One region of the Vibrio qinghaiensis genome, then DNA from elsewhere that is predicted to be linked to it. Evidence: riboswitches for the same ligand, from Rfam matches in the RefSeq annotation. Region 1 holds a riboswitch; each other region holds the start of a gene.
What was found. Region 1 has a riboswitch for thiamine pyrophosphate ahead of thiD (bifunctional hydroxymethylpyrimidine kinase/phosphomethylpyrimidine kinase). Riboswitches for the same ligand answer to the same signal wherever they lie in the genome.
Positions count from the first base shown of each region.

Region 2: linked by a shared signal. The riboswitch ahead of thiC (phosphomethylpyrimidine synthase ThiC) and the one ahead of thiD (bifunctional hydroxymethylpyrimidine kinase/phosphomethylpyrimidine kinase) in region 1 are both predicted to bind thiamine pyrophosphate.
Region 3: linked by a shared signal. The riboswitch ahead of thiB (thiamine ABC transporter substrate binding subunit) and the one ahead of thiD (bifunctional hydroxymethylpyrimidine kinase/phosphomethylpyrimidine kinase) in region 1 are both predicted to bind thiamine pyrophosphate.

Region 1 covers NZ_CP022741.1:706,541-716,728, reverse strand. The annotation lists gene CCZ37_RS03435 (DedA family protein) at 1-346, shown strand, start outside; gene CCZ37_RS03430 (ion channel) at 367-1,344, opposite strand; gene CCZ37_RS03420 (alanine/glycine:cation symporter family protein) at 1,870-3,414, shown strand; gene CCZ37_RS03415 (acetate uptake transporter) at 3,507-4,115, opposite strand; gene CCZ37_RS03410 (chitinase) at 4,295-5,983, opposite strand; gene thiD (bifunctional hydroxymethylpyrimidine kinase/phosphomethylpyrimidine kinase) at 6,264-7,121, opposite strand; TPP riboswitch at 7,221-7,331, opposite strand; gene guaA (glutamine-hydrolyzing GMP synthase) at 7,380-8,933, opposite strand; gene guaB (IMP dehydrogenase) at 9,030-10,188, opposite strand, start outside.
Region 2 covers NZ_CP022741.1:2,833,909-2,844,096, forward strand. The annotation lists gene CCZ37_RS13135 (HesA/MoeB/ThiF family protein) at 1-444, opposite strand, end outside; gene thiE (thiamine phosphate synthase) at 434-1,729, opposite strand; gene thiC (phosphomethylpyrimidine synthase ThiC) at 1,734-3,683, opposite strand; TPP riboswitch at 3,793-3,891, opposite strand; gene crcB (fluoride efflux transporter CrcB) at 3,944-4,327, opposite strand; partial or broken gene CCZ37_RS19330 (transposase) at 4,658-4,882, shown strand; tRNA gene CCZ37_RS13165 (tRNA-Ser) at 4,982-5,072, opposite strand; rRNA gene rrf (5S ribosomal RNA) at 5,161-5,276, opposite strand; rRNA gene CCZ37_RS13175 (23S ribosomal RNA) at 5,364-8,255, opposite strand; tRNA gene CCZ37_RS13180 (tRNA-Ala) at 8,554-8,629, opposite strand; tRNA gene CCZ37_RS13185 (tRNA-Ile) at 8,674-8,750, opposite strand; rRNA gene CCZ37_RS13190 (16S ribosomal RNA) at 8,816-10,188, opposite strand, start outside.
Region 3 covers NZ_CP022741.1:2,418,183-2,428,370, reverse strand. The annotation lists gene fbp (class 1 fructose-bisphosphatase) at 1-81, opposite strand, end outside; gene mpl (UDP-N-acetylmuramate:L-alanyl-gamma-D-glutamyl-meso-diaminopimelate ligase) at 356-1,714, shown strand; gene CCZ37_RS11235 (flavin prenyltransferase UbiX) at 1,744-2,373, shown strand; TPP riboswitch at 2,403-2,522, shown strand; gene thiB (thiamine ABC transporter substrate binding subunit) at 2,589-3,581, shown strand; gene thiP (thiamine/thiamine pyrophosphate ABC transporter permease ThiP) at 3,595-5,190, shown strand; gene thiQ (thiamine ABC transporter ATP-binding protein) at 5,184-5,888, shown strand; gene yjgA (ribosome biogenesis factor YjgA) at 5,943-6,470, opposite strand; gene pmbA (metalloprotease PmbA) at 6,579-7,922, shown strand; gene mgtE (magnesium transporter) at 8,020-9,375, opposite strand; gene CCZ37_RS11200 (HPr family phosphocarrier protein) at 9,527-9,805, opposite strand; gene rapZ (RNase adapter RapZ) at 9,816-10,188, opposite strand, start outside.

The sequences.
Region 1 (10,188 bases):
AAAAGGCTATATTTCCGGAGCGAAATTTCAAAAACTGCAAAGTGCTATTCAAAAATACGGCCCGATTTGCTTAATCATCAGTCGCTTTGTTGAGGGGATGAAACAATTCATGCCATTAGCCTGCGGAGTGGCGAAAATGCCCATCAGAGTATTTTTACTGGGTAACCTGCTTGCCACCACCGTTTGGGTCGCGGTCTTTGGTTTACTCACCCATTTTGCGTTTGAACATCTTCACCAAATCAGTGCTTTTTATTCCGCGCACCGTTACTGGATTTGGGTGGCCGCTGCGATTGCCTTTGCTTTAATGATTTATGCGGTTTTGAAGCACAAACATACTCAGCGCTGAGAGTTCACTTCGAGTGAGTTCTAACGCGTCATTTTTTTAACGAACACCACAACAAATAGTGCCATAGTAAAACTGCCTAAGAAGGCTTCCAATGCAGCAATAAATCGCGCAACACCTACTGGAGAGATATCGCCATAACCTAAAGTGGTAAAGGTGACGACACTAAAATAGATCGCGTTGAAAAACTCTAATAAGTAAAATGTCCACCCTGTTACATCATCATAGATCGGGTTTGCAGAGGTGGTACCTAAGAAAAAGTAAGCCGTTGCACTGGCCAGAATGACAAAAAGCGAAAATAACACCACTCTTAACGGCTCTTCCCCATAACCGCAAAACAAATCAACGGTTTTCGACAACATTCTCTGAAGACTAAACTTGGGCATTTGGTAACGTCTGAAACGCATCTCTTTTTTAAAAAACGTTCCGGCCATTTCGAACAAGCCTTGCTTTTCACACTGCTTACGAACTCCCCTGCTCACTTCCTCAGCTTCTTGCCATAGTGCACAAGCCTGCTTGTACTCTCCTTTTTTTAAGGCCACTTTAGCTTCTTGCTCTTGCTTCAACTCCTCTCCCCATTCAATATTTTCCAACCTAGCGCGAGAAAGATCAGCCCCCAGCAAATTGACTTTTTGCAATTTGGCGCAATGGAGGTTAGCACACACCAACTTGCTCTTCATCAAAGAAGAACCTCGTAAATCCAAACCAAAAAAGTGAGCATTGGTCAGATCTGCTCGATAAAAATCGGCGTTCCGACATTGATAGCCAGTTTTACGGCCCCGATTGACGAGGTTGAGATCGACTAAATTTGCTTTAGCCAACTGAAATCCATCTAAAGGTTTACCTGAGGCCGCCCATTGTTCAACCTGAGATTTGATGTCGTCATTACTTTTATCTATTTTGGGGTCATGCCAATAACAAAGGCCAGACTCACCACTAGGTTGATCACAACACCAACCATCAGGGTTTTTATAGCAGCATAGACCTGTCTCTGACTTCATTTACCGCCCCTTTTGTTATCGTGATATAAAAATAAGTGTAGGGGCTAGTGATGGTGTTGCCACTCAATTTGATGTTTGACGTTGATATTATGTGAACATTTATACTAACTCTGAATGTGCTCAGAGAACGAGAATGACTACGGTAGTTGATCGTCAATCACAAGCCGCAAAAGAAACAAGCTTTACTCACGAAGGGCACATATCTTATGGCGACTCTTCACCTAGGGCTGCACCCTGTATTCCACAAAAAGCATTAAAGTGGCGGTTTGAAGCGCATGGAACCACGCCGCTTCTTACTAAGATTATCAGTAAGCAAACTTGTACTTAGCCAATCCATGAGCTGAAATTTCAGTCAATTCTTATTAACCCACCAAAAATTTAACATTTCATTATCATTTGTGTTCTTCATCACGCTAACGATTATTTACTGACAAATAAATTAACAACTGAGTTACAAAAAGATTAATATGTTGCCCACAAAGCAAACACAACACTCATCAAAACTACTAAAACAGGGAAATGCATATGCAGTCATTTGTTGATTTTCTGAATGGAATAATCTGGAGCCCGGCGCTAATTTATTTATGCCTTGGTGCGGGTTTATTCTACTCAATTGTGACCCGATTCGTTCAGGTCCGTCACTTTTTTGAAATGTGGCGACTTCTTCTTTCCGGAAAAAGCTCAACCAAAGGGATATCCTCTTTCCAAGCTTTGGCCGTTTCACTTTCGGGACGCGTCGGTACCGGTAATATTGCAGGCGTAGCCGCGGCAATTGGCTTTGGTGGCCCTGGTGCTATTTTCTGGATGTGGGTAGTGGCCTTTTTTGGTGCCGCGACTGCTTATGCTGAGTCAACTCTGGCACAGATTTATAAAGAAGAAGATGAAGGTGAATTCCGTGGTGGTCCTGCTTATTACATCGAAAAAGCGATGGGGCAAAAATGGTATGCATGGATCTTCGCCATTTCCACTATTTTTGCTTGTGGTGTGCTTTTACCTGGCGTCCAGTCCAACAGTATTGGTAATGCTGTAGAGGCCGCTTTTGGTGCTGGCCCAACCATTGAAACCGCTATCGGTAGCTTCACTTTTGCTAAAATTTTTACCGGTACCGTAGTGTCGATCATTTTAGCGTTCATCATCTTTGGTGGTGTTAAGCGTATCGCTAACTTCACACAGGTCGTGGTGCCATTTATGGCTTTGGCCTATGTGATTACTGCGTTTGTTATCATCCTGCTTAACATCAGTGAAGTACCACGTATTTTTGCTATGATCATTGGTGATGCGTTCACACCAATGGCAGGCATTGGTGCTGCGATTGGTTGGGGGGTAAAACGAGGTGTTTACTCAAACGAAGCAGGCCAAGGTACTGGCCCGCACGCCGCGGCTGCCGCAAGTGTTGATCACCCAGCTCAGCAAGGTTTAGTGCAAGCATTTTCTATCTACATTGATACTCTGCTGGTCTGTTCCGCAACCGCGTTCATGATTCTGATCACTGGTGCTTATAACGTGCACGGCGGCGCAGAAGGTGCATTTTTAGTACAGAACATCGCGGCGGATATTAGTGCCAATGGCCCAGTATTTACTCAAATGGCGATTGAGAGCGCACTACCAGGCGTCGGTAAACCTTTTGTTGCGTTTGCTCTGTTCTTCTTCGCCTTTACCACGATTTTGGCATACTACTATATTGCTGAAACGAACATTGCTTACATTCGCCGCACCTTTAAAGTCGATGGCCTGATGTTTCTGCTTAAAGTAGTGATCGTTGCAACGGTATTCTACGGCACGGTGAAAACCGCAAACCTTGCTTGGGCAATGGGTGATGTGGGCGTGGGTTTGATGGCGTGGCTAAACATAGTCGGGATTTTGATCATCTTCTTTATGGCTAAACCAGCTATTGCAGCACTCAAAGATTATGAAGAGCAACAAAAACAAGGTGTCGATGAGTATCTTTTCAACCCAGTAAAACTCGGCATTAAGAATGCGACATATTGGGAAGGAAAATATAAACGCAAAACGGGACAAGAACCAACCGTAGAAGAGAGCTCCGTGGGTGTTGAACAACCATCATCCTAACGGATTAGCTAAACTCATCAGCAAAAAGCATTCAAGGTAAACGCAAAAAGGGTTAGCAAACGCTAACCCTTTTTCTTTTTCATCAACCCGTATTAGGCTGCGATTTCTTGTGTCGTCAACTTTTCGACAACAGCGTTTTGCGCTTTCTTTTCACCAATCGGCAAAATAACACGGCCGTATTCGTTATTCAGAACTTGAGCCATTGCAAAATAAATCGCACTTGCGCCACAGAAGATACCTTCAAAGCCGGCAATCGTGCCGATAAGCTCGCTACCAGTGAAATCACGCGCCGCTAGCAAAGCAAATAGAATGGTCAGTGAGCCGAATACCACTTGTTTAGCTCGTGGGTAGCACAATGAACCGATAAACATGAAACCAGTGAAAATACCCCACAACGCTAAGTACCAACCCATAAAATGAGCAGGGCTTGCTGGTAGTCCCATGTATGGCATGACAATCAGTCCAACCAATGTGAGCCAAAATAGACCGTAAGAGGTAAACGCTGTGGTGCCAAAAGTGTCACCACGTTTGAAACACATGATACCCACGATGACTTGACTTAAGCCGCCGTAGAAAATACCCATCGCCAAAATCATAGAGTCGATAGGGAAAAAGCCTGCGTTATGGATATTAAGCAGGATAGTCGTCATGCCAAAACCCATTAGGCCTAGCGGCGCTGGATTGGCCAATTTAGTAGACATTCGCGAGTACCTTAAAAAATGTTGATAAAAATTACGCGCGGATTTTAGTGGAGTAACACACAAAATGGAAAGAACGTTAACGGAAACTAAGATTGTAAATTTAGCTACTTGATTGTTCAAAAATAGAACAGCACGACCTAAATCGATCGTGCTGATATTTTTCTACCGAACATCACTCTCTATTGACAGTTTATTTCATCCCAAAACCAGTTACTTTGCGTGGGTGATTCCCATACTCCGGGGTTATTTTTAGCCATAAAACACTTTCCATTATGCGTAATTTTATCGCCATTTTTTGCAACAGTAACCCCTGCAACCCAGCTTGAAAAATCACTGCTTGGTGGCGTCGGCTCTGATGTGACGGGCGGTTCTGGCTCATTGACGACTGGCGGAGGCTCAACAGGGTCAGGCGTTGTGGGCGCTGTTGGTTCACCTGTAATAAGCTTCCAAGGATCACCTTGAGTGGGTTCATTACCTTGTGACCACCACTTAGCTTCATAAGTAGCGTCTTTATAGCTCACCTTATCGCCCGTGTTATATACCTTTGTCGCTTCCCAGCCGACGATGCCATCCACTGGCGGCTCTGGTGGCGTACCGGGATCAATCGCATCCACAACACGCACTTGTGGCCAGCTTGAATGTGAACCATAAAAGTTAGTCACACACTTTTCGTAATCACCAGCCACAAGGGCTGAATACGCGGTTTGGAAACCAACCAGTTCACATTCAAACGAGTAGCCACCTGGCCGATCAGAGTAATATTTCCAATTACCATCCCAGTTGGTATACAGCACATCTGTCGCACCGTTCAAATTTAAGCTGCCGTAAGGTGTTTGCTGCCAACAGGTGTTCTTTTCATCTGACTCAATCGGTATTTGATAATGATCCGCTAGCCCTTCCCAGTAGCGAATGCGATTAACCGGTTGACCTTTATCCTTATTCTGTTCACCGCACTCAATGCCGCCATTGATAACGTTAATTGTGGTGCCAAAACCATAGCCAATACCAGCATCGCTTTCACGTTGCGAAGGTGTCCATGTACGGTCAATTACATGCAACATTGCCGGTTTCGGTGCTTGAGGTGTTAAAAAAAACCAAATCGCTGAAGCTAAGTTCAACCAAGAATCAGCGACTAATCCGGGGTTATTGAGCAGTACTTTGGCATCACCATCAAACATCACTTCAGAAAAAGCGCCATAGTTGAAATGGTAAGAGAGCTGCTTCGCGCCTCGACCAAAATACCCTTGCCCGGCGGCGCACGGCCAACGAGCATTTTGCCAATCATTTTGGCCACAACCGGTTGTATAGCCACTTTGCCCTTCAGACCACCCCATTTCACGTACATGAACCAGTGCTTGCTGCCACTCTTCAAGCCCATTAGGGTTATCAGATACGTTGTCTTTCGCAATGTGGCCACCCGTTTCTTGTGAGAAATGAGCAAAAGCCGTCACGATGGATTTTTTACAAATTGCGTCTGAATCTCGGCCATCCGTATATTCGCCACAAAACGCGGGGAATTTGCCTATTGCCCGTAAGAAGCGCGTATAGGTGTATTCGGGAGCCGCCATTTGAGTTAAGAAATCCCACTCGTACTGTGGAAATACCCGTTCAACACGCTTGACGTTTTCAGGGTTAGAACTTAACCCCGGTACTATTGCTTCAACAATCGCATTCGAACGCGTTTCTAGTGCTTCCGACCAAATAGCATACATAGGATCCGCTGTTTTGGCTTTTTCTGCCGCTTGTAGCTCTACTTTAGAGACAATATAACCCGCAGAATTTTCAGGGTCAGGTAAGATATTTAACGCGTAACTGTTTGCGGCTAAAACACTGCTAATCAGCACGGCTAAATGCTTTGTTTTCAACATATCAATCCCTTATTTTTTGCTTAGTGGGTACCGCAAAATAGTATGGATAGTTGAGTCATTGTGGATAGTGAAACTTATCAATTAAATGTCAAAATGCGAGTAGTTTCATCATGATGTAAACCAATTATCGTACGGCGACATTGCCCTTTGAAGGCGAGTCGATAAATATGAAAAAGCTGCAAAAAAGTTTGAGGATTTTAGAGTCTAATCTATTTTCCATCAGGTTAAGTGAACAACCAATGTCTCAAATTTCTCAAACATCATCGCATCGGCAATGGCTTTAGCGCACATGAACGTGGCCTGTAAAAAAGTGATGAACTGGGCCGCGACCTTGGCCAACATCCAGCTCATCGGCATGGCCAATGGCTTGCGAGATATACTGTTTAGCCAAATACACGGATTTGTGCAGGTTATTTCCCTGAGCAAGGTAAGAAGCGATTGCAGAAGAGAGAGTGCAACCCGTCCCATGGGTATTTGGGGTTGGAAAACGCTTCGCACTGAGTAATTCTGACGAAGATTGCATGATCAAAAGATCGTTGCTGTTTTCATCTTGTTCTAAATGCCCACCTTTTAGCAGCACCGCCTTTGCACCCAACGCTCGTAAATCAGCCACCATACCGCTCATTTCGACTCCAGATTGAGGAACCGGCTTGCCAGTAAGTACTGCTCCCTCAAATAAATTGGGGGTAATGATGTCAGCCAAAGGGATCAACATTTCTTTTAATGTACTGATTGCCGATTGCTCAAGTAATAAATCACCACTGGTCGCCACCATCACGGGGTCTATCACAAGGCTCTTAGGTTGGTATTGCTGCATTTTTTTGGCAACGATCTTGATGATACTGGCATCGGCTAGCATGCCAATTTTAACGGCCACGATCTTCAAGTCGCTAAAGACGGCATCTAACTGGCTTTCGATATGATCAAGTGGAATAGGGAAAATGGCGGAAACGCCTTGAGTATTTTGTGAAGTAATGGCGGTAATAACGGAACACGCGAAACTGCCGGTTGCCGATATCGCTTTGATGTCGGCTTGAATGCCTGCCCCTCCACCGCTATCAGACCCTGCGATAGTAAGTACAACGGGTATGTTTAATCGCGTCGTTTCTTGAGTATGTTTCTGTATTGGGTGTGCCATGGTCGCTCCTATGACAGACATACAGGAACTGACTTTGACCGTGATTTGAAAAGTTCGGTAATCGAATTTACAAAGGTTAGCCGTTGTTATTCGGCTGGTGACAAAGTGCTCATAGTTCCCTACGTCAGTATTAACTGAATCAGGTTCGACGGGTCTCGAATTTCGATCTCAGCCGATGCAGAATCTGCATCGGCTCCCCGACTATTTCGCAGCAATCATAACAGGGCACTCACCGAAGGAGTACGCTTTTTTGGAGGATTATTCCCACTCAATCGTTGCTGGTGGCTTACCTGAAATATCGTAAACCACACGAGAAATACCATTCACTTCATTGATGATACGGTTAGAAACCTTACCCAAGAACTCATAAGGCAGGTGCGCCCAATGTGCTGTCATAAAGTCAATGGTTTCCACAGCGCGTAGTGATACAACCCAATCGTATTTACGTCCATCACCCATAACGCCTACTGAACGAACAGGTAAGAAAACCGTGAAAGCTTGTGACACTTTGTTATACAGATCAGCGGCATGCAGCTCTTCAATGAAAATAGCATCGGCGCGGCGCAGCAAATCACAGTACTCTTTCTTCACTTCGCCCAACACGCGTACGCCAAGGCCAGGACCAGGGAACGGATGGCGGTAAAGCATGTTGTAAGGCAGACCAAGCTCTAGGCCAATCTTGCGTACTTCATCTTTGAAAAGCTCACGCAGTGGTTCAACCAATCCCATTTCCATATCATCAGGCAAACCGCCAACGTTATGGTGAGATTTAATCACGTGCGCTTTGCCTGTTTTAGAGGCGGCCGATTCAATCACATCTGGGTAAATCGTGCCTTGCGCGAGCCATTTTGCATTTTTCAATTTCTTTGACTCTTCATCGAAGATATCAACAAACACATGGCCAATAATTTTGCGTTTCGCTTCCGGATCAGACTCACCTTGCAGTGCGTTGAGGAAACGATCTTCTGCATTAACATGAATGATGTTTAAGCCAAATTTGTTGCCAAACATATCCATTACTTGCTGAGCTTCATTCAGACGCAATAAGCCGTTATCAACGAACACACAGGTTAATTTATCACCAATCGCTCGGTGAGCCAGCATCGCCACAACTGACGAATCTACACCACCCGATAGGCCAAGGATCACTTCATCGTCGCCGACTTGCTCTTTAATACGAGCAACCGCATCTTCGATGATAGACTCAGCCGTCCATAGACGCTCACAACCACAAACATTGAGAACGAAATTCTCAAGCATTTTTAGACCGTTTTTGGTGTGCGTCACTTCTGGGTGAAACTGCACGCCATAATATTTTTTCTCTTCATTCGCCATTGCCGCATAAGGGCAAGTTTCCGTTTGCGCTGTTTTGACAAAATCAGCCGGAATTTGCACCACTTTATCACCGTGGCTCATCCAAACATCTTGCGTTAGCTCAAGGTCGCTAAACAGGGCCGATTCACCCATTAACTGTACGGCTGCATAACCAAATTCACGTTCCTCAGAACTGGCCACTTTTCCGCCCAACTGTTCAGCCATGGTTTGCATGCCATAACAAACACCAAATACAGGCACACCAGAGTCAAACACATATTGTGGCGCACGCGGAGAGTTGGCTTCAGTCACGCTTTCAGGGCCACCAGAGAGAATAATGCCATCTGGGTTGAATTCACGGATGTCCGCCTCTTCAACATCCCAGCTCCACAGCTCACAATAAACACCGATTTCGCGAACACGGCGGGCAACCAGTTGTGTGTACTGAGAGCCGAAATCTAAGATCAGAATACGTTGGTCATGGATATCTTTAGTCATTTAAGGTCAATCTCAATCATTAATGTAGTGGATGGGGAGCATCGCGCTCCCCTAAGCTTCAATCTATTAAGCTTCAATCTATTCGTGGTTCGTTAATTAACCCAAGCGGTAGTTTGGCGCTTCTTTGGTAATTTGAACGTCGTGCACGTGTGACTCTTTCATACCTGCACCAGAGATACGAACAAACTCGGCTTTAGTGCGCAGATCTTCGATGGTGGCAGAACCGGTTAGACCCATGCTTGAGCGTAAACCACCCATTTGTTGATGGACGATCTCTTTTAGACGGCCTCGATAAGCGATACGGCCTTCGATCCCTTCAGGTACAAGCTTGTCAGCTGCATTGTCAGATTGGAAATAACGATCAGAAGAGCCTTGAGACATTGCCCCCAGCGAGCCCATACCTCGGTAAGCTTTATATGAACGACCTTGGAACAAAATAACTTCACCCGGAGCTTCTTCAGTACCCGCAAACATGGAGCCGACCATCACGCAAGATGCACCAGCAGCAATCGCTTTACAAATATCGCCAGAAAAGCGAATACCGCCATCAGCAATCACAGGAATACCGTATTGATCAGCCACTTCAACTGCATCAGAAATCGCCGTAATTTGAGGAACACCAACGCCCGTAACAATACGCGTTGTGCAGATTGAGCCCGGGCCAATACCCACTTTGACCGCGCTTACGCCCGCCTCAATTAGAGCTTTCGCACCGGCACCCGTTGCAACATTACCGCCGATAATATCGAGATCAGGATAAGCGGCGCGCGTTTCACGAATACGGTTAAGTACACCTTCTGAATGGCCATGAGAAGAGTCAATCAATAGAACATCGACTCCCGCTTCCACTAATGCTTTTACGCGCTCTTCATTGCCAGCACCGGCACCAACAGCCGCACCAACACGTAAACGCCCTTGTTCATCTTTACAAGCATTCGGTTTGCGTTCTGCTTTATGGAAATCTTTCGCGGTGATCATACCAGTCAGTTTGAATTCATCATTCACTACCAAGACTTTTTCAACACGCGCTTTGTGCATGCGCTCTTGTACATCCTGACGAGATGCGCCCTCTTTAACTGTGGCTAAGCGATCTTTTGGTGTCATGACTGCTTCAACTTTTTTTGTTAAATCAGTAACAAAGCGAATATCGCGGCCGGTGATGATACCGACAAGCTCATTGTGATCGCTCACCACAGGGAAACCGGCAAAACCATGTTTCTCTGTCAAAGCAATCACATCTTGAATGGTTGCGTCA
Region 2 (10,188 bases), 750 kb from region 1:
AATCAATGGCTTAATTAGTTTACGGCACAACTGGTTAATTTGCTGACGACTGTGGATGTTATCCGTGCAGTCAAGAACGACATCAGCATTAAGCACTTCCAGTTCGAGCTGAGTACCAATAAGGCGTTTAGATATCGCTCTTACTCTGCAATCAAGGTTGATGGCTTTAATTTGTTCTGCCATCGCATCGACTTTGGTTTGACCAATTTGCCTCTCTCGGTAGATCACCTGCCGAGGTAAGTTGCTGCTTTCAACTCGGTCATCATCCACTATTACCAGTTGTCCAATACCAGCACTCGCCAAATACAAAACGGCCGCAGACCCTAAACCACCACAACCAATAACCAGCACTCGGCTATCAAGTAAAGATTGCTGTCCATTCTCACCTATTTCAGGGAGCGCAAGTTGCCTTTGATAACGGATAAATTGCGCATCAGAAAGCATAATCACATACCTCCTCAGCACTACTTGGTAATCGGTTTTGTATGATTCGATTGAAACTATCAATGACCAACTGAGGTGATTTTGCTTCTGTCACTGCACGTACAACGGCCAAGCCTGATACATCGCACTGCCAAACTTGCAATGCGTTCTCTAGGTTAATTCCGCCAATTGCAACTGTGGGTATTTTTGCACTTACAACTTCATCTGAGTTGGCGGCACAACTTAAACTCTCAATTAGCTGCTGGTAAAGTTTCAACCTAACAAGCCCCTGTGGCTTAGAGGGCATAATTTTGGTGGTGGTTGGGAATATGTGACCCAAAGCGATATAGCTGGGATTTAGTGAAGCGATGTTCAGAATCTCATAATAGCCGTGAGTTGAAATGCCTAAACAGATCCCAGCTTGAGCAATTTGTGCTAAATCTGCATTGGTGAGATCTTCTTGTCCAAGATGAATGCCAAAAGCACCATGCTTTATCGCAAGCTGCCAATGATCATTAATAAAAACCTGTGCTTGATAGGCTTGTCCAAGCTCAATAGCGGCGATAATTTGTGATTCAAGATCGGGATGTGTTGAATCTTTTATTCGCAGTTGGATTGTCTTTACATCAAACTTCAATAACCGCTCGACCCACTCAGCGCTATCCACAACAGGATAAAGGCCAATATTTTTGTCTATCTTTGAAAAACAGATGTGATTTTGTTTATCGTCAGCAAAGATGCCAGCTGCTGAATGTAGTAGCTGAGGAAAATATCGGCTATCTGTTGGCCATGTTTCACGTGAAACACTCATTGCCGCCCGAGTAACCACTAAAGCATCCTCTAGTGGAAAGTCGAGACACAACAATGATAGAATCCAAGCAAAGTGCTCACTCTTTGCATCAGCAGCATGAGCATTCGTAGAATATCTTATACTACGCAGCTCTTCTCCGTGATACCACTCATCGACATAGTCGTGTGAGTCAGCCGCTGTCAGCCCTATCTTGACCAAACAAGTTTCTCGTTTCTGGGAGTGCTCAAATGGCATTTGAGCGCAAAAATTGACTTGGTATTGCAAGAATAAATTGGGCTTATCAGTTAAAGCACTTAGCGCATCTTCGCACGAGGCTAAGCAATCACTGCCAATCAAAGATGAGCATGACGGCGTTACTAATTGACAATATAAAGTTGGGCTGGCACCCAAATAAATATCATCGATATCAAAACCATGATGCTTGGCCAATAGCAAAACCTGTTGTACTTGAGCTGTCAACGCAATGTCATCACGGGGGATAAGTAATTGAATCATCTAATTACTCCTCGCTAACGACTGACCGTTGACTAACAGCAGGGTGATAAAGCTCTGATCCTGAGGCTTTAAACTCTTGCGATTTCTGTCTCATGCCTTGTAACGGGTCATCTAGCAGCGTAACGGAAATGAGCGCATCAGCAGCAACTTGCTTGGTATCTAGCGCATACTCTCGAACCTCTTGAGAGATTTTCATCGAGCAGAATTTCGGCCCGCACATTGAGCAAAAATGCGCGACTTTACCAGACTCTTGCGGAAGAGTTTCATCGTGAAAAGCACGCGCCGTAACTGGGTCTAATGCAAGATTAAATTGATCTTCCCAACGAAACTCAAAACGTGCTTTCGATAAAGCATTATCGCGCACTTGTGCTCCCGGGTGCCCTTTCGCAAGGTCTGCGGCATGTGCTGCCAATTTATAAGTAATTAAACCCGTTTTAACATCTTCTTTGTTTGGTAAACCAAGGTGCTCTTTCGGTGTTACATAGCAAAGCATCGCGCAGCCATACCAGCCAATCATCGCAGCACCAATGCCGGAAGTGATGTGATCATATCCGGGAGCAATATCGGTAGTTAATGGGCCCAAGGTATAGAATGGCGCTTCATGGCAATGCTTTAATTGTTCATCCATATTCTCTTTAATCAAATGCATGGGGATATGGCCAGGGCCTTCAATAATGACCTGTACATCATATTCCCACGCTATTTTGGTCAACTCACCTAAAGTGCGCAGCTCTGCAAATTGTGCTTCATCGTTAGCATCGGCAATGGATCCTGGCCGTAGTCCATCCCCTAAGGAAAGGGCAACGTCATACTTGGCGCAAATTTCACAAATTTCACGGAAATGAGTGTAAAGAAAACTCTCGGTATGATGGGCTAAACACCATTTAGCGATAATAGAGCCGCCACGCGAAACGATGCCAGTAACACGTTTCGCGGTCATTGGCACATAACGAAGCAATAAACCAGCATGAATTGTAAAGTAATCAACACCTTGCTCCGCTTGCTCAAGTAAGGTATCGCGCATTACTTCCCATGATAAATCCTCCGCAATACCATTTACTTTTTCCAATGCTTGATACATAGGCACAGTGCCAATCGGTACGGGGCTATTACGTAAAATCCATTCTCGAGTTTCGTGAATATTGCGACCAGTAGAAAGATCCATCACGGTATCCCCACCCCAGCGGGTTGCCCATACCAATTTTTCAACCTCTTCTTCAATTGATGAAGAGACAGATGAGTTACCGATATTCGCATTCACTTTGACGAGAAAATTACGGCCAATGATCATCGGCTCTGATTCAGGATGGTTAATATTCGACGGGATAATGGCTCGTCCTTCGGCAACCTCACGACGCACAAACTCAGGAGTTATCTGCTTTGGTAGATTGGCCCCCAAATGGGCGCCTGCATGTTGCTGGCTCAGCTGTGCATCCATACACTCTCCACGTCGCATATTTTCTCGAATGGCAATGTATTCCATTTCTGGTGTGATAACACCTTGCCGCGCATAATGAAGCTGAGTAACGCACTTGCCTTTCTTTGCTCGGCGTATGGCTGGCAGATTCCCATAACGCAGTTCGCCCAATGTATCATCAGATAAGCGTTCTTTAGTGTAAGCGGAACTGACCTCATCAAGCCACTCGGTATCATCCCGATCAGCGATCCATTGTTCCCTTAATTTAGGCAAACCTTGATATAAGTCGATAGTATGAGATGGGTCGGTATAGACACCTGAAGTGTCATAAACGCATATAGATTCATTCGGTTGATAAATCGGTGAAGACTTTGTGCCCCCGACTAAGCTGTCAGCTAGTTTAATCTCACGCATTGGCACGCGGATATCCGAACGTGAACCAGTAATATAAATTTTAGAGGAATTTGGGTAGGGTTCGACAGACAATGTGTCAATGAATTGTTTGGCTTCCAGTCTCGCTTGTTTGCGACTCGACATAGCATCTTCCTTTTTTGTACTAGGGATAAATGCTTGACGGATTAATGCACAAGAGTTGATCAAAATAGAGTTTTGATCTTAAGGATATAACGCTAGATAGATCACTAGCAGGTTATATTCTCTTGTTCCCTTCGCAGGTATTAGCCTGATCAGGTTCAACGGATCCCGAAAATACGGTCTCAGCCTTATGGCACTCCGACAAGTTGAGTCACGATTATAGGGAAAGACTATCCATTAACCAAGATGAAATTGTGATTTCGTTAACTTCTCATCAACAACTGGAAACCTATCCAAGCCGCTGAGATACTTAGCACCACGTTTAATAAGACATTAACACCCATTTTCAGAAAGGCTCCTTGCTGCATCAGCAATACATTATCCATAGAGAATGTAGAAAATGTGGTTAATGCACCCAAGAAACCCAAACCAATAATCTGGCGCCATGGCTCAGTTGCCAGTAATTCACTCTCAAAAGCAGCGATCAATAATCCCATAATAAATGAGCCGACAACGTTGACCATCAGCGTTCCATAAGGGAATCCACGCCCTAATAACTGAACACTTAGCTCGGTAACCAAATAACGAGCGCACGCACCAAATGCACCACCTAATGCAATAAAACCTAAAATAGATAACTGTCCCATAACGCCCATAGCGGATCCCAGAAAGTAACTATCATTATTCTAACCATTAAACACAACAAATCGAGCCTAATCACTAAAATAATCTATAGCTGACACACGTCTAATACCTAAGTACTTTAAAAAAGTTACAGATGTCACTTATTGAGTAAATTGATAAGCCAATACAACAAAGATAAAGCTCATGATACGCAGGGTGGACGACTGACTGGGGCCGACATCCATCCTTATATCGTGAAAGAATTTGGCCAGCACTATCTATTACCTGCTCGAGCACATGGGCTTCTCTTGGATAACTTCTCGCTCCAAGTGCCCTCATCAGTCCCAGCCAATGACTTTCAGAACCTCAGTGTCATCAAACTCCCGCCCTATTCCCCGGAGTTGAATCCAATAGAACAAGTATGGAGCTGGTTAAGACAACACTCTCTAGCCAATCAGTTTTTTGCGGATTACGAAGACATTGTCTCCAAAGTATGTCGGGCTTGGAATAGTTTTTTGGAATGCTCGACCAGAGTCAGACAGATGTGTTCGAGAAGGTGGATAGAGCTGACCAGTTAATTTTCCAGATTGGTATTATAATGAGAAATAAAGTTGCCTATTGATACAAGATCTTTAGATACGAAAAAGCCGCTGTATTTAACAGCGGCTTTTTATATTTGGCGGAGAGATAGGGATTTGAACCCTAGGATAGCTATTAACCATCGCCGGTTTTCAAGACCGGTGCTTTAAACCACTCAGCCATCTCTCCATGGATTCTCACTAAAAAACAGTCTTACTCTGATAATGCTGTTTTTAGTATTGCTTTCATATTTTTATCATATGGAAGCATTAATAAAGCCTGGCGATGTCCTACTCTCACATGGGGAGACCCCACACTACCATCGGCGCTGTTGTGTTTCACTTCTGAGTTCGGCATGGAGTCAGGTGGGTCCACAACGCTATGGTCGCCAAGCAAATTTCTTAATTCGGAAAGCTGTTTCATTCTCATTCACACATTCAATGTTCTTTCATTGAGTCCACAAAACCCCTTCGGTGTTGTATGGTTAAGCCTCACGGGCAATTAGTATTGGTTAGCTCAACGCCTCGCAGCGCTTACACACCCAACCTATCAACGTTCTAGTCTCGAACAACCCTTTAGGACACTTAAAGTGCCAGGGAAGACTCATCTCAGGGCTCGCTTCGCGCTTAGATGCTTTCAGCGCTTATCAATTCCGAACTTAGCTACCGGGCAATGCCATTGGCATGACAACCCGAACACCAGCGGTTCGTCCACTCCGGTCCTCTCGTACTAGGAGCAGCCCCCTTCAATCTTCCAACGCCCACGGCAGATAGGGACCGAACTGTCTCACGACGTTCTAAACCCAGCTCGCGTACCACTTTAAATGGCGAACAGCCATACCCTTGGGACCGACTTCAGCCCCAGGATGTGATGAGCCGACATCGAGGTGCCAAACACCGCCGTCGATATGAACTCTTGGGCGGTATCAGCCTGTTATCCCCGGAGTACCTTTTATCCGTTGAGCGATGGCCCTTCCATTCAGAACCACCGGATCACTATGACCTACTTTCGTACCTGCTCGAACCGTCATTCTCGCAGTTAAGCGGGCTTATGCCATTGCACTAACCTCACGATGTCCAACCGTGATTAGCCCACCTTCGTGCTCCTCCGTTACTCTTTGGGAGGAGACCGCCCCAGTCAAACTACCCACCAGGCACTGTCCGCAACCCCGATGAGGGGCCTACGTTAGAACATCAAAACGACAAGGGTGGTATTTCAAGGTCGACTCCACGCAATCTAGCGACTGCGCTTCTAAGTCTCCCACCTATCCTACACATGTAGGTTCAATGTTCAGTGCCAAGCTGTAGTAAAGGTTCACGGGGTCTTTCCGTCTAGCCGCGGGTACACTGCATCTTCACAGCGATTTCAATTTCACTGAGTCTCGGGTGGAGACAGCGTGGCCATCATTACGCCATTCGTGCAGGTCGGAACTTACCCGACAAGGAATTTCGCTACCTTAGGACCGTTATAGTTACGGCCGCCGTTTACCGGGGCTTCGATCAAGAGCTTCGACCTAAGTCTAACCCCATCAATTAACCTTCCGGCACCGGGCAGGCGTCACACCGTATACGTCATCTTGCGATTTTGCACAGTGCTGTGTTTTTAATAAACAGTTGCAGCCACCTGGTATCTGCGACTCTCGTCAGCTCCATCCGCAAGGGACTTCACCAATAAGAGCGTACCTTCTCCCGAAGTTACGGTACCATTTTGCCTAGTTCCTTCACCCGAGTTCTCTCAAGCGCCTTGGTATTCTCTACCCGACCACCTGTGTCGGTTTGGGGTACGATTGCTTATAATCTGAAGCTTAGAGGCTTTTCCTGGAAGCAGGGCATCAATGACTTCACTGCCGTAGCAGCTCGACGTCGTGTCTCAGCCTAACAAGAAACCGGATTTACCTAGTCTCTTAGCCTACGCACTTGAACCAGGACAACCGTCGCCTGGCCCACCTAGCCTTCTCCGTCCCCCCATCGCAATTATAAGCAGTACGGGAATATTAACCCGTTTCCCATCGACTACGCTTTTCAGCCTCGCCTTAGGGGTCGACTTACCCTGCCCCGATTAACGTTGGACAGGAACCCTTGGTCTTCCGGCGGGGAGGTTTTTCACCCCCCTTATCGTTACTCATGTCAGCATTCGCACTTCTGATACCTCCAGCATGCTTTACAACACACCTTCAACGGCTTACAGAACGCTCCCCTACCCAATACAGTAAACTGTATTGCCGCAGCTTCGGTTTACTACTTAGCCCCGTTACATCTTCCGCGCAGGCCGACTCGACCAGTGAGCTATTACGCTTTCTTTAAATGATGGCTGCTTCTAAGCCAACATCCTGGCTGTCTGAGCCTTCCCACATCGTTTCCCACTTAGTAGTAATTTGGGACCTTAGCTGGCGGTCTGGGTTGTTTCCCTCTCCACGACGGACGTTAGCACCCGCCGTGTGTCTCCCGGATAGTACTTACTGGTATTCGGAGTTTGCAAAGGGTTGGTAAGTCGGGATGACCCCCTAGCCTTAACAGTGCTCTACCCCCAGTAGTATTCGTCCGAGGCGCTACCTAAATAGCTTTCGGGGAGAACCAGCTATCTCCGAGTTTGATTGGCCTTTCACCCCTAGCCACAAGTCATCCGCTAATTTTTCAACATTAGTCGGTTCGGTCCTCCAGTTGATGTTACTCAACCTTCAACCTGCCCATGGCTAGATCACCCGGTTTCGGGTCTATATCCAGAGACTGAAGCGCCCAGTTAAGACTCGGTTTCCCTACGGCTCCCCTATTCGGTTAACCTTGCCACTGAATATAAGTCGCTGACCCATTATACAAAAGGTACGCAGTCACAGGACAATGCCTGCTCCTACTGCTTGTACGTACACGGTTTCAGGTTCTATTTCACTCCCCTCACAGGGGTTCTTTTCGCCTTTCCCTCACGGTACTGGTTCACTATCGGTCAGTCAGTAGTATTTAGCCTTGGAGGATGGTCCCCCCATGTTCAGACAGGATAACACGTGTCCCGCCTTACTCGATTTCACTTATAATGATGGAACAGTTACGGGGCTATCACCCTTTATTGCGCCACTTTCCAGAGGCTTCACCTGCATCATTAAAAGCTTAAGGGCTAGTCCAATTTCGCTCGCCGCTACTTTCGGAATCTCTGTTGATTTCTTCTCCTCGGGGTACTTAGATGTTTCAGTTCCCCCGGTTTGCCTCCTTACCCTATGTATTCAGGTAAGGATACGTGCTTATGCACGTGGGTTTCCCCATTCGGAAATCGTAGACTCAAGTGGCTGTTACTGCCTAATCTACGCTTATCGCAAGTTACTACGTCCTTCATCGCCTCTGACTGCCAAGGCATCCACCGTGTACGCTTAGTCACTTAACCATACAACCCGAAGAAGTTTCGTGTTGCAGACAAGTCACCAAGGTTGTCTCTCATTATTTGAATGAGCGAGAGACGTTTGATTTTGCCGGACTCAATTTTGAAAACTTACCGAAGTAAGCTTTCCCAAGAACACTTGAATGTGTTTGGTATCAATACGTTAAACGCATTGATGTTGAGAACTTTTATTTGATAACAACAAACACGTTCGTTGTTATCAGTCAGCTTTCCAAATTGTTAAAGAGCACGATTTTCTAATGAAAACCATTTTTAAAAACACTATTGCTAGTGCGCTTAAAGATGGTGGAGCTATGCGGGATCGAACCGCAGACCTCCTGCGTGCAAGGCAGGCGCTCTCCCAGCTGAGCTATAACCCCATCAGGTGCGTGATACTGTGTGCCAATCTTCTGGGAGGAAGAATTGGTGGGTCTGAGTGGACTTGAACCACCGACCTCTCGCTTATCAGGCGAACGCTCTAACCACCTGAGCTACAGACCCAGCATCGTCTCTTAAACTGTATAAACCATCAATCTGTGTGGACACTCATCAGTGTAATCTTCGTATAAGGAGGTGATCCAGCGCCAGGTTCCCCTAGCGCTACCTTGTTACGACTTCACCCCAGTCATGAACCACACCGTGGTGATCGTCCTCCACTCTCTCCGAAGAAAGTGCGGTTAAACTAACCACTTCTGGTGCAGCCCACTCCCATGGTGTGACGGGCGGTGTGTACAAGGCCCGGGAACGTATTCACCGTAGCATTCTGATCTACGATTACTAGCGATTCCGACTTCATGGAGTCGAGTTGCAGACTCCAATCCGGACTACGACGCACTTTTTGGGATTCGCTCACTATCGCTAGCTTGCTGCCCTCTGTATGCGCCATTGTAGCACGTGTGTAGCCCTACTCGTAAGGGCCATGATGACTTGACGTCGTCCCCACCTTCCTCCGGTTTATCACCGGCAGTCTCCCTGGAGTTCCCACCATTACGTGCTGGCAAACAAGGATAAGGGTTGCGCTCGTTGCGGGACTTAACCCAACATTTCACAACACGAGCTGACGACAGCCATGCAGCACCTGTCTCAGAGCTCCCGAAGGCACTCCAGCGTCTCCGCCAGATTCTCTGGATGTCAAGAGTAGGTAAGGTTCTTCGCGTTGCATCGAATTAAACCACATGCTCCACCGCTTGTGCGGGCCCCCGTCAATTCATTTGAGTTTTAATCTTGCGACCGTACTCCCCAGGCGGTCTACTTAACGCGTTAGCTCCGAAAGCCACGGCTCAAGGCCACAACCTCCAAGTAGACATCGTTTACGGCGTGGACTACCAGGGTATCTAATCCTGTTTGCTCCCCACGCTTTCGCATCTGAGTGTCAGTATCTGTCCAGGGGGCCGCCTTCGCCACCGGTATTCCTTCAGATCTCTACGCATTTCACCGCTACACCTGAAATTCTACCCCCCTCTACAGTACTCTAGTGAACCAGTTTCAAATGCGGTTCCGAGGTTGAGCCCCGGGCTTTCACATCTGACTTAATCCACCACCTGCATGCGCTTTACGCCCAGTAATTCCGATTAACGCTCGCACCCTCCGTATTACCGCGGCTGCTGGCACGGAGTTAGCCGGTGCTTCTTCTGTCGCTAACGTCAAATGATGCTGCTATTAACAACACCACCTTCCTCACGACTGAAAGTACTTTACAACCCGAAGGCCTTCTTCATACACGCGGCATGGCTGCATCAGGCTTGCGCCCATTGTGCAATATTCCCCACTGCTGCCTCCCGTAGGAGTCTGGACCGTGTCTCAGTTCCAGTGTGGCTGATCATCCTCTCAGACCAGCTAGGGATCGTCGCCTTGGTGAGCCATTACCTCACCAACTAGCTAATCCCACCTAGGCATATCCTGACGCGAGAGGCCCGAAGGTCCCCCTCTTTGGCCCGTA
Region 3 (10,188 bases), 1.2 Mb from region 1:
AGATGAAAGATCACCGCTTGCGTGGGGGAAGTCATGTTGTTTCTCAACAATAAACTCGCCAAGAGTGCGAATCTCAGACATGTTATTTCCTTAACATAGCTATATAGGATAGGGAGTGATTGTTTCACAACGCATCCTCTTACTGGGATGTCGGCCGAAACGAGTCACCCATTTGATAACGTTTGGGTAACAATGAGATTCTAGGGCTTAGATCTTTTTAATGGTAATGAAGTAACAGATTGAGATCTCAATTTGTTTGTCGACTTTTGAGAAGTTGCAAACATGCTCGCTTTTCTTAAATGGATGGTGATAATGGAGGCAATCACTCACAACGCCATGTGCGAGGCTAGGATTTATGCATATTCACATTCTTGGGATTTGCGGTACGTTTATGGGCGGTGTTGCCGTTTTAGCGCGGCAATTAGGTCATAAAGTTACCGGCAGCGACGCCAACGTTTACCCACCGATGAGTACGTTATTGGAGTCTCAAGGTATCGAGATTATCGAAGGCTTTGACCCTGCTCAATTAGAGCCCAAGCCTGATTTGGTGGTGATTGGCAACGCCATGAGTCGCGGCAATCCGTGTGTTGAATATGTGCTGAACCACAACTTGCGTTACACCTCTGGCCCGCAATGGTTGCAAGAGTTTCTGTTGCATGACCGCTGGGTCCTTGCGGTGGCTGGCACACACGGTAAAACCACTACGTCGAGCATGTTGGCGTGGATCTTAGAAGATTGCGGTTACCAACCGGGCTTTTTGGTGGGAGGCGTACTTGGCAACTTTGGCATTTCTGCGCGTTTGGGCGAAAGCATGTTTTTTGTGGTAGAAGCCGATGAATATGACAGTGCTTTTTTCGATAAGCGTTCTAAGTTTGTCCATTATCACCCACGCACTTTAGTGTTGAATAACTTAGAGTTTGATCATGCAGACATTTTTGACGATCTTGAAGCGATTAAGCGCCAATTTCATCATCTAGTGCGTACTGTTCCGGGCAATGGTCGTATTTTTGCTCCGCAAAAAGAGCGCGCATTAGCGGATGTTCTCGCACGTGGCTGCTGGAGCGAAACTGAGTTTACCGGTGAGCAAGCGCAGTGGAAAGCTGAAAAAATCACGCGTGATGGTTCGCAATTTGATGTGTTCTTTGACAATGAACGCGTGGGGCGCGTAACTTGGGATTTGGTTGGCGATCATAATGTCGATAACGCCTTAATGGCGATTGGCGCGGCGCGTCACGTAGGGGTCACTCCAGATTTAGCCTGTCAAGCTTTGGGCAAATTTATCAATACCAAACGTCGTTTAGAGCTTAAAGGCGAAGTGAACGGTATTACGTTGTATGACGATTTTGCTCATCATCCAACGGCCATTGAACTTACTTTGGGTGGTTTACGTAACAAGGTAGGCGATCAGAAAATTATCGCGGTTTTAGAGCCTCGTTCGGCTACGATGAAGTTGGGCGTGCATAAGCAAACTTTAGCGGCGTCATTACAGCAAGCCGATTCAGTTTATCTCTATCAGCCGAACAATCTTGCTTGGTCGGTGCAGGATGTGGCTGACCAATGCTCACAACCAGCGCAAGTGAATGATGATATTGATGCTTTCGTCGCGCAAATTGCGCAGCAAGCCCAGCCGGGCGATCACATTTTGGTGATGAGCAATGGTGGCTTTGAAGGTATTCATAACAAGCTCCTACTTGCATTAAATCAAGCCATGTAATGCCAGCGACACAAACGAAATAGAGAGTTATGACAACAAAACAGCAAGCCATCACTTTAGCCTTTACTGGCGCTTCAGGTGCTCCTTACGGACTTCGTCTGTTGGAGTGTTTATTGGCTGCAGATTACCGAGTGTATCTGCTGATCTCTTCGGCCGCGCGCGTTGTGCTTGCAACCGAGCAGGGGTTGAAGTTGCCCAGTGGAACTGAGGCGGCCAAAGCGGCGTTGGTGGAACATTTACACTGTGATGCCTCACAGCTTGTCGTGTGCGGCAAAGAAGAGTGGTTCTCACCAGTGGCTTCGGGCTCTGCTGCGCCAAAACAGATGGTGGTGTGCCCATGTTCAGCAGGCAGCGTTGCGGCGATTGCCCATGGCATGTCCGATAATTTGATCGAACGTGCTGCCGATGTCGTGATGAAAGAGCGTGGCCAACTGGTGTTAGTGGTGCGCGAAACGCCGTTTTCCACCTTACATTTAGAAAACATGCTCAAGTTGTCGCAAATGGGCGTCACCATTATGCCCGCTGCCCCCGGTTTTTATCATCAGCCGCAGTCAATTGAAGACTTGGTCGATTTTATGGTGGCGCGTATTTTGGACCACTTAGGCGTTGAACAAGGGCTTGTGCCGCGTTGGGGATATGACTCACGCCCAACGGTATAGCTTATTGCGTTAATTCCAATTACAATCCACCTCACTCAACGGGGAGCAAATCATTCATCTCAATGAATGCTGCTGAGATCAAGCGTGAGCTTGGGACCCGTAAACCTGAACCAGATAATGCTGGCGTAGGAATTGGGTTAGGATCTCAGAATAGGAATAATGGAATATTCTCATCCTCCTCAAGCCTGTGCCGCTCAACCAAGGAGAGCGACCAGTTGAACACCACTCTTAATACCATTGCACTTGCCATCATTACCTCTTTTTCAGCGCACGCCGCTGACAATATCCTTACCGTTTATACCTACGACTCGTTCGCATCAGAATGGGGCCCGGGACCAGCGATTGAAAAAGCATTCGAAGCACAATGCGCTTGCGATCTTCAGTTTGTGGCACTCGATGATGGAGTATCGATCCTAAACCGTTTGCGTCTTGAAGGTAATAACAGTAAAGCAGACATCGTACTCGGTTTAGATAACAACTTAATGGCCGAGGCCAAACAGACTGGCTTATTGACAAATCATAATGTCGAGACGAGCCAAGTCACGCTACCCGGTGGTTGGAGTGATGAAACGTTTGTTCCTTATGATTACGGCTATTTTGCCTTTGTTTACAATAAAGAAAAATTAACAAACCCACCGCAAAGCTTAAAAGAGTTGGTAGAAAAGCGCGATGATCTTAAAGTGATTTATCAAGATCCGCGCACTTCAACACCCGGTCAAGGCTTACTGCTGTGGATGAAATCTGTCTATGGTGAGAAAGCCAATTTAGCATGGCAACAGCTCGCCAATAAGACGGTGACAGTCACCAAAGGTTGGTCAGAAGCCTATGCGATGTTTCTAAAAGGTGAGTCTGATCTGGTGCTCTCTTACACCACCTCTCCAGCCTATCATTTGATTGCGGAAAATGACGCCAAGTACGCGGCTGCCGATTTTGCCGAAGGACACTACATGCAAGTGGAAGTGGCTGCGAAAGTAAAACACAGTGATAACGGCAAATTGGCCGATGAGTTCATGCACTTTATTTTAAGTGATCAATTTCAGTCGGTGATGCCAACCGGAAACTGGATGTATCCTGTGACGTCTGTCGTGCTACCGAAAGGTTTTGAAACGCTGGCTGTGCCATCAAAGGCGCTTACCTTTAGCGCACAAGAGGTGTCTGAGATGCGTAAAGCGTGGATCCGTGAGTGGCAAACTGCCTTAACGTTTTAAGGTGCGATAAAGTTTGAATGCTATTCCTAAAATAGGCATTGGGGTCGCGATACTTGTCGCGACCTTTGTCATCAGTGCGTTGGCGGCGTTGCTGTTACAAGCACCCAGCTTAAATGTGATGCACGTATGGCAAGACCCGTATTATCGCCACGTTACTCAATTTAGTTTTTACCAAGCCAGCTTGTCGATGCTGCTCAGTGTTGGCTTCGCGCTTCCTGTTGCTCACGCACTTTACCGTCGTCGATTTTGCGGACGTGCGCTGCTGATCAAATTGTTTGCAACGACCTTAGTGCTTCCAGTGCTGGTGGGCGTATTTGGTTTGTTGGCCATTTATGGTAATAGCGGTCTGCTCGCCTCGCTGCTCGCGTGGTTTGATAGCAAACTGCCGTTTTCCATTTACGGATTAAACGGGATTTTACTGGCGCATCTGTTTTTTAATCTCCCGTATGCCAGCCGTTTATTGCTGCAAGCGTTAGAGTCGATCCCGGCTGAGCAGCATAAGTTATGCGCGCATCTTGGTATGAGTCATTGGCACAAATTTCGTTGGGTTGAATGGCCGCGTTTGCGTCAGCAGCTTCCTCATGTCTGTGGTTTGGTGTTCATGCTCTGTTTTACCAGTTTTGCCACTGTGATGGCACTTGGCGGCGGGCCTAAATCCACCACGATTGAGCTGGCGATTTATCAGGCGATCAAATTTGATTTTGATTTACAAGCCGGCGCGCTGCTTGCGCTGTGGCAGATGCTGTTATGCGGGCTGCTGTCTCTATCCATTTCACGTCTAGCGAAGCCGTTAGCCATCACCACAGGGCGTCAAGCGAGTGATTATGTGGTTAGTCGAGACAATCGAAAAGCGCAATGTTGGGACGGCGCATGGATCTTCCTTGCGTTGCTGTTAGTACTTCCGCCGCTGGTGATGGTCATCTTGAGCGGTTTAAATTCGCAGCTTTTTCACGTCTTGAGCGATGAGCAATTCTGGCGTGCGCTTTGGGCTTCACTGCAAGTGGCGTTATTGGCAAGCGTGGTTGCTGTTTCGGCTGGGGTTGCCATACTCATCACGACTCGCGCTTGGCGCCTGCAGCAGCACAACCGTAAGGCGGACCAACTAGAGTTGATTGGCGCGATTATTTTGGTCACGCCAGGGCTTGTTATCAGCACCGGGCTTTTTCTGTTACTGCGCATCTGGACCGATGCATTTAGCCTAGCGTATTGGGTAGTTTTTTTCGTCAATGGATTAATGGCATTGCCATATGTGTTGAAAACATTGGCGCAACCTATGCTGCATATCGCGCAGCAATATCAATGGTTATGTGCCAGCCTTGGCATTAAAGGGTGGCAGCGTTTGCAAGTGATTGAGCTGCGTGCGTTGCGTAAACCCTTAGCGCATGCCTTTGCGATCAGCTTTTTGCTCTCAATGGGGGATTTAAGTGCGATTGCTCTATTTGGTAGCCAAGAGTTTAGAACCTTACCGCTTTACTTGTTCCAACTGCTAGGCAGTTACCAAATGCAAGCGGCGGCGGTGGTTTCTCTTACGCTGTTGCTACTCAGTGTGGGGTGTTTTGCCCTCATTGAGCGGTTATTTCACTCACATTCAAAGGTAAAGCAATGTTAGAACTCAAGGCCGTGCACTATGAGTATCAACAGGAGTGGTTTGAATTTTCGCTCTCTGTACCGCGAGGGGCGATTCTCTCTTTAATGGGGCCAAGCGGGGCGGGCAAGTCGACTTTACTGAGCTTAGTTGCGGGCTTTATTGCACCGAAAAGCGGTGATATTCAAGTTCAAGGGCAATCCTTGCTTGGGCAAGAGCCACACTTGCGTCCTTTTTCGATGCTGTTTCAAGAGCACAATCTTTTTGCCCATCTCACTGTGCGTGAAAATATTAGCCTTGGGCTACATCCGGGGCTGAAATTAACCCCTTCACAAAAGGCGTTGGTTGAGTGCGCCGCGCAGCAAGTGGGTTTGGCTGCGCTACTTGATCGCTTGCCTGAGCAGCTCTCAGGGGGGCAGCGTCAACGAGTTGCTCTGGCGCGCTGTTTTGTACAACCACATCCTATCTGGCTGCTGGATGAGCCCTTTTCCGCCTTGGATCCGCTACTCAGAGAAGAGATGCTACTTTTGGTTAAGCAGTTAGCCGCAGAAAGAGAGATCACTGTTGTGATGGTGACGCACCATATTAGTGATGCCAAAGCGATTGCGAGCCATTTTGCGTTTATGGCTCAAGGACATGTGTTAGTGAGTGATCGTATTGAGGCACTTTCCGCGCAACACGCAGACGCGCAGCTCAGTGATTTTGTGCGTGCGGGGGAATAAAAAAACCTCACACGTTTAGGTGAGGTTTTGGCATCTAATCAGCACTATGACAGGTTAAACTGACTTATCGTTATGCTCTCTGAGCACTTGGAAAATCTCTCGTGATGCTCTTGGTGGTTTGCTGTTGGCTTTCTCTTTATTTGCTTGACGCGCTAATTGGCGCAGACGTTGACGATCCATCTCTGGATAGAGTGCCATCGCATCTTCAATCGCGCTGTCACCTTTCTCAACAATACGATCACGCATCTGTTCGAGCTTGTGCAGCATGGCGGTATTTTGTGAATGCTTATTGCGCAGTTTATCCAATGCCGCTTGAATCGGTTCGGCATCGATGGTACGCATCATTTTACCAATGTATTGCAGTTGGCGGCGTCTGGCTTCCATGCTAAAACGCTGAGCATCTTTGATGGCATCCATCAAATCTTCAGACATCGGGATTTTTGCTAACTGAGACGGCTTCAGAGCAACCAGCTCTTCACCCAGTTTTTGTAGCTCAGTCATGTCGTTTTTCATTTCGGTTTTGCTAACCCAAATGATCTCCTCTTCTTCTTCCCAAGGAGCTTTTTGATTCTTACGCGCCATTTTCTTCATCTATTGAGTTATGTATGTCAGCTATTTTAGCAAGAATCGTGGGGAGAAAGCGAAATTCTTGTTATCCTAATGACATTGTTTGCTAATAATTGATGAGATATGGACGTAAAACAACAAGTTGCTCAGCAGCGCATCGAACTTGAAGCGGCGGTTGCCAAGGCATTAGAGATGGCTGCGCTCAGTTCTGATGCTGCCGAAGTGGCGATCACCAAAAGTACCGGCCTGAGTGTTTCGACGCGAATGTGTGAAGTTGAAAACGTAGAATTTAACAGTGATGGGGCATTAGGCATCACTGTGTATCGTGGGCAACGTAAAGGCAGTGCGTCGACGTCAGATCTCAGTGAAAAAGCAATTGCGCAGACGGTCGCTGCAGCGCTTGATATTGCGCTGTACACTTCTGAAGATCCTTATGCAGGCCCTGCACCTAAAGAGTTAATGGTGCGAAATATTCCTGATTTAGATCTCTTCCATCCCGATGAACCTAACCCGGACATGGCCGCTAAAATTGCCATTGCTGCAGAAGAGAAAGCGTTAGCTTACAGCAACAAGATCAAACAAAGTGATGGCGCAAGTTATGACAGCCATTACGGTGTCAAAGTGTACGGTAATAGCCATGGTTTGCTCGCGAGTTATGCCTCTAGCCGTCATAGCATTAGCTGCTGCGTGATTGGTGAGGGTAAAAATGGTGAGATGGAGCGTGATTATAGCTATACCGTTGCACGTCACCGCGACGATTTATGGTCACCAGAGCTGGTCGGGCAACAAGCTGCAGAAAAAACCATCAGCCGTTTAGATGCAAAAAAACTGAAGACGGGCAAAGTTCCGGTGATGTTTGCCGCAGATGTAGCGACAGGTTTGATTGGCCATTTGGTGATGGCGATCAGTGGTGGTAGCTTGTATCGTAAATCTTCCTTTTTACTTGATAAGTTAGGCGAGAAAATTTTACCCGATTGGTTCAATATTGCCGAAAAACCCCATGTATTACGTGCGTTAGCATCAAGCCCATTTGATAGTGAAGGGGTGTTTACGCAAGACCGCCAAATCATTACCGATGGTGTGCTCTCGACTTATCTTCTGAGCAGCTACGCCGCTCGTAAAATGAAGATGACTCCAACTGGTCATGCGGGTGGCATCCATAACTGGTATGTTCAATCCACAGGACAAAATTTTGAGCAGATGCTTAAAGCGTTAGGCACAGGCTTGTTAGTCACTGAAGTGATGGGCCAAGGTGTTAATGCAGTGACAGGTGATTATTCGCGTGGCGCCGCTGGTTTCTGGGTTGAAAACGGTGTGATTCAATACCCTGTATCTGAGATTACTATCGCGGGTAATTTGAAAGATATGTTCCAGCAAATGGTGGCGGTAGGGAGTGATGTCGAAACACGCTCGCAAATCCAAACCGGGTCTATTTTACTTGAATCGATGAAAATTGCGGGCGAATAATCGCTTAAGCTGAATATGAAAAAGCTTGGTATAACAACCAAGCTTTTTTTGTGGGTGGTTTGGTTATGTATCACTATCGGGTTACATTAAAATAGGGCTACATCAAAATGGTCGCCAAGCCGAGAAAGACCGAAAGCCCAACCACATCGGTGACGGTTGTTAACGCCATTCCACCAGCAAGAGCCGGGTCGATTTTCATTTTTTTCAGTAAAATTGGGATGGTGACACCGGCGATCCCGGCAATGAGTAGGTTGGTCATCATCGCGGCGGAAATGATGCCGCCAAGCATCCAATTTCCTTTCCATACCACCACAATGCCGCCAATGATGGTGGCCCACATGATGCCATTTAAGAAACCGATCGCCGCTTCTTTGAACAGCAATTCACGTTGGTTACTGTCACCGATATGACCTAATGCTAGACCACGAATGACCAAGGCCACGGTTTGGTTACCTGCGACACCCCCCATAGAGGGTACTATGGTCATTAGTACCGCAATGGCGGCCATTTGATCCAGTGTCGCTTCAAACATGTTGGAAACTGACGCGGCGGCGAGGGCGGCCAAAACATTTGCTCCAAGCCAGATGGTCCGTTTACGAGCGGATTTCACTACCGGAGCAAAGGTATCTTCGTCATCGTTCATACCAGCCATACTCATCATTGAGTGTTCGGCATCTTCACGAATGATGTCAACAACGTCATCAATGGTGATCCGACCGACCAAGTGCTGGTTTTCATCCACCACAGGCGCGGACACCCAGTTGCGACGTTCAAACAGGCTGGCAACATCTGAGTCGCTGGTGGTGACCAAAATCGCTTCATCGGCATCATCCATGACTTCACTTACTGGAATATCCGGTTGCGTGGTCAGTAAGGTGGTGAGTGAGAGATGCCCAATCAGCTTACTTTCATCGTCAATCACGTAAAGTGCATCGGTTGCTTCGGGCAGATCGCCGCGCATGCGTAAATAGCGTAAAACCACGTCAATATCAACGTCAGCACGGATGGTGATCACGTCGGTATTCATGATCCCGCCGGCTGTTTCCTCTGAATAGGAGAGTGCGGTTTCAACGCGCTGGCGATCAGCGCTGTCCATTTGCGAAAGCACTTCGCGTGACACGTCATCTGGCAAGCTACGCAGTACATAGGCCACGTCATCGGTGTCCATACCTTCGGTCGCTTCTGCCAGTTTCTCGGGTGCCATTTTGGAAACGAGGGCATCTTTGACGTCTTCGTTGAGCTCATCAAGGATTTCACCGTAGTCTTCTGGATCGGTGAGTTGCCATAACACCTCCCGGCTTTTACGTGGAGAGGCTTCTAAGAGGTGAGCAATATCTTCTGGCTCCATGTCCTGCAATTGGCGACGGACATGGACAAAACGACCATTTTCTAAAGCTTCGCTGACTTCTTGGAGGGTTAGGTGAGCTTGATCAAATTCAATTTGCTCGGCCATGGTTTCCCCCTACTTAGGATTCTTACAATGTGTTGAATAATAACTTAATTCTAGGCCTTATTTAATAAGTTCTTATTAAGCGCTGAATTTATTTTGGCTATCAGGGGCGCGCATGCGCTGTCTGTGGGAGAGTGGAGTGTAAGCCTTGTGCTTACTCGTCTTCATCGAATTTATGTTCAATCAGCGAACTAACCGCTTGCAAAGCAGGCTCTGCTTGTGAGCCTTCAGCATTGATGGTGATGTATTGACCTTGTGCGGATTCGAGCATCAATAAACCCATCACACTGTCTGCAGTGGCTTCTTTTCCTTCTTCACTTTGAATGGTGACCAGCGCATCAAAAGATTGCGACAGTTCAACCAGCTTAACGGCTGCACGAGCATGAAGGCCCAAGCGATTTTGGATTAAAACCGTTTTACTTAATAGTGGCATACCATCGCTCCTATTGCTGTTTTTCTAATGATGTATGGCGTATCTGTACTTGGTGCCCCAATTGAGCAAAGTACTCGCCAAGCTGTTGAGTCAGGTAAACGGAGCGGTGCTTACCACCGGTGCAGCCAATTGCAATCGTGAGATAACTGCGGTTGTTTTTTTCGAGCATCGGCAGCCAGTATTCAACAAACTTTTGAATTTGTTGTTTCAGTTCAATTACTTCGCTATGGCGTTCAAGAAAAGACTTAATTGGCGCATCTAGGCCAGTTAATGGGCGAAGATCGGGTTCCCAGTGTGGGTTGGGTAAAAAACGCACATCAAACACGTAGTCTGCATCACTGGGTAGCCCATATTTGAAGCCAAAAGACTGAAACACCATCACC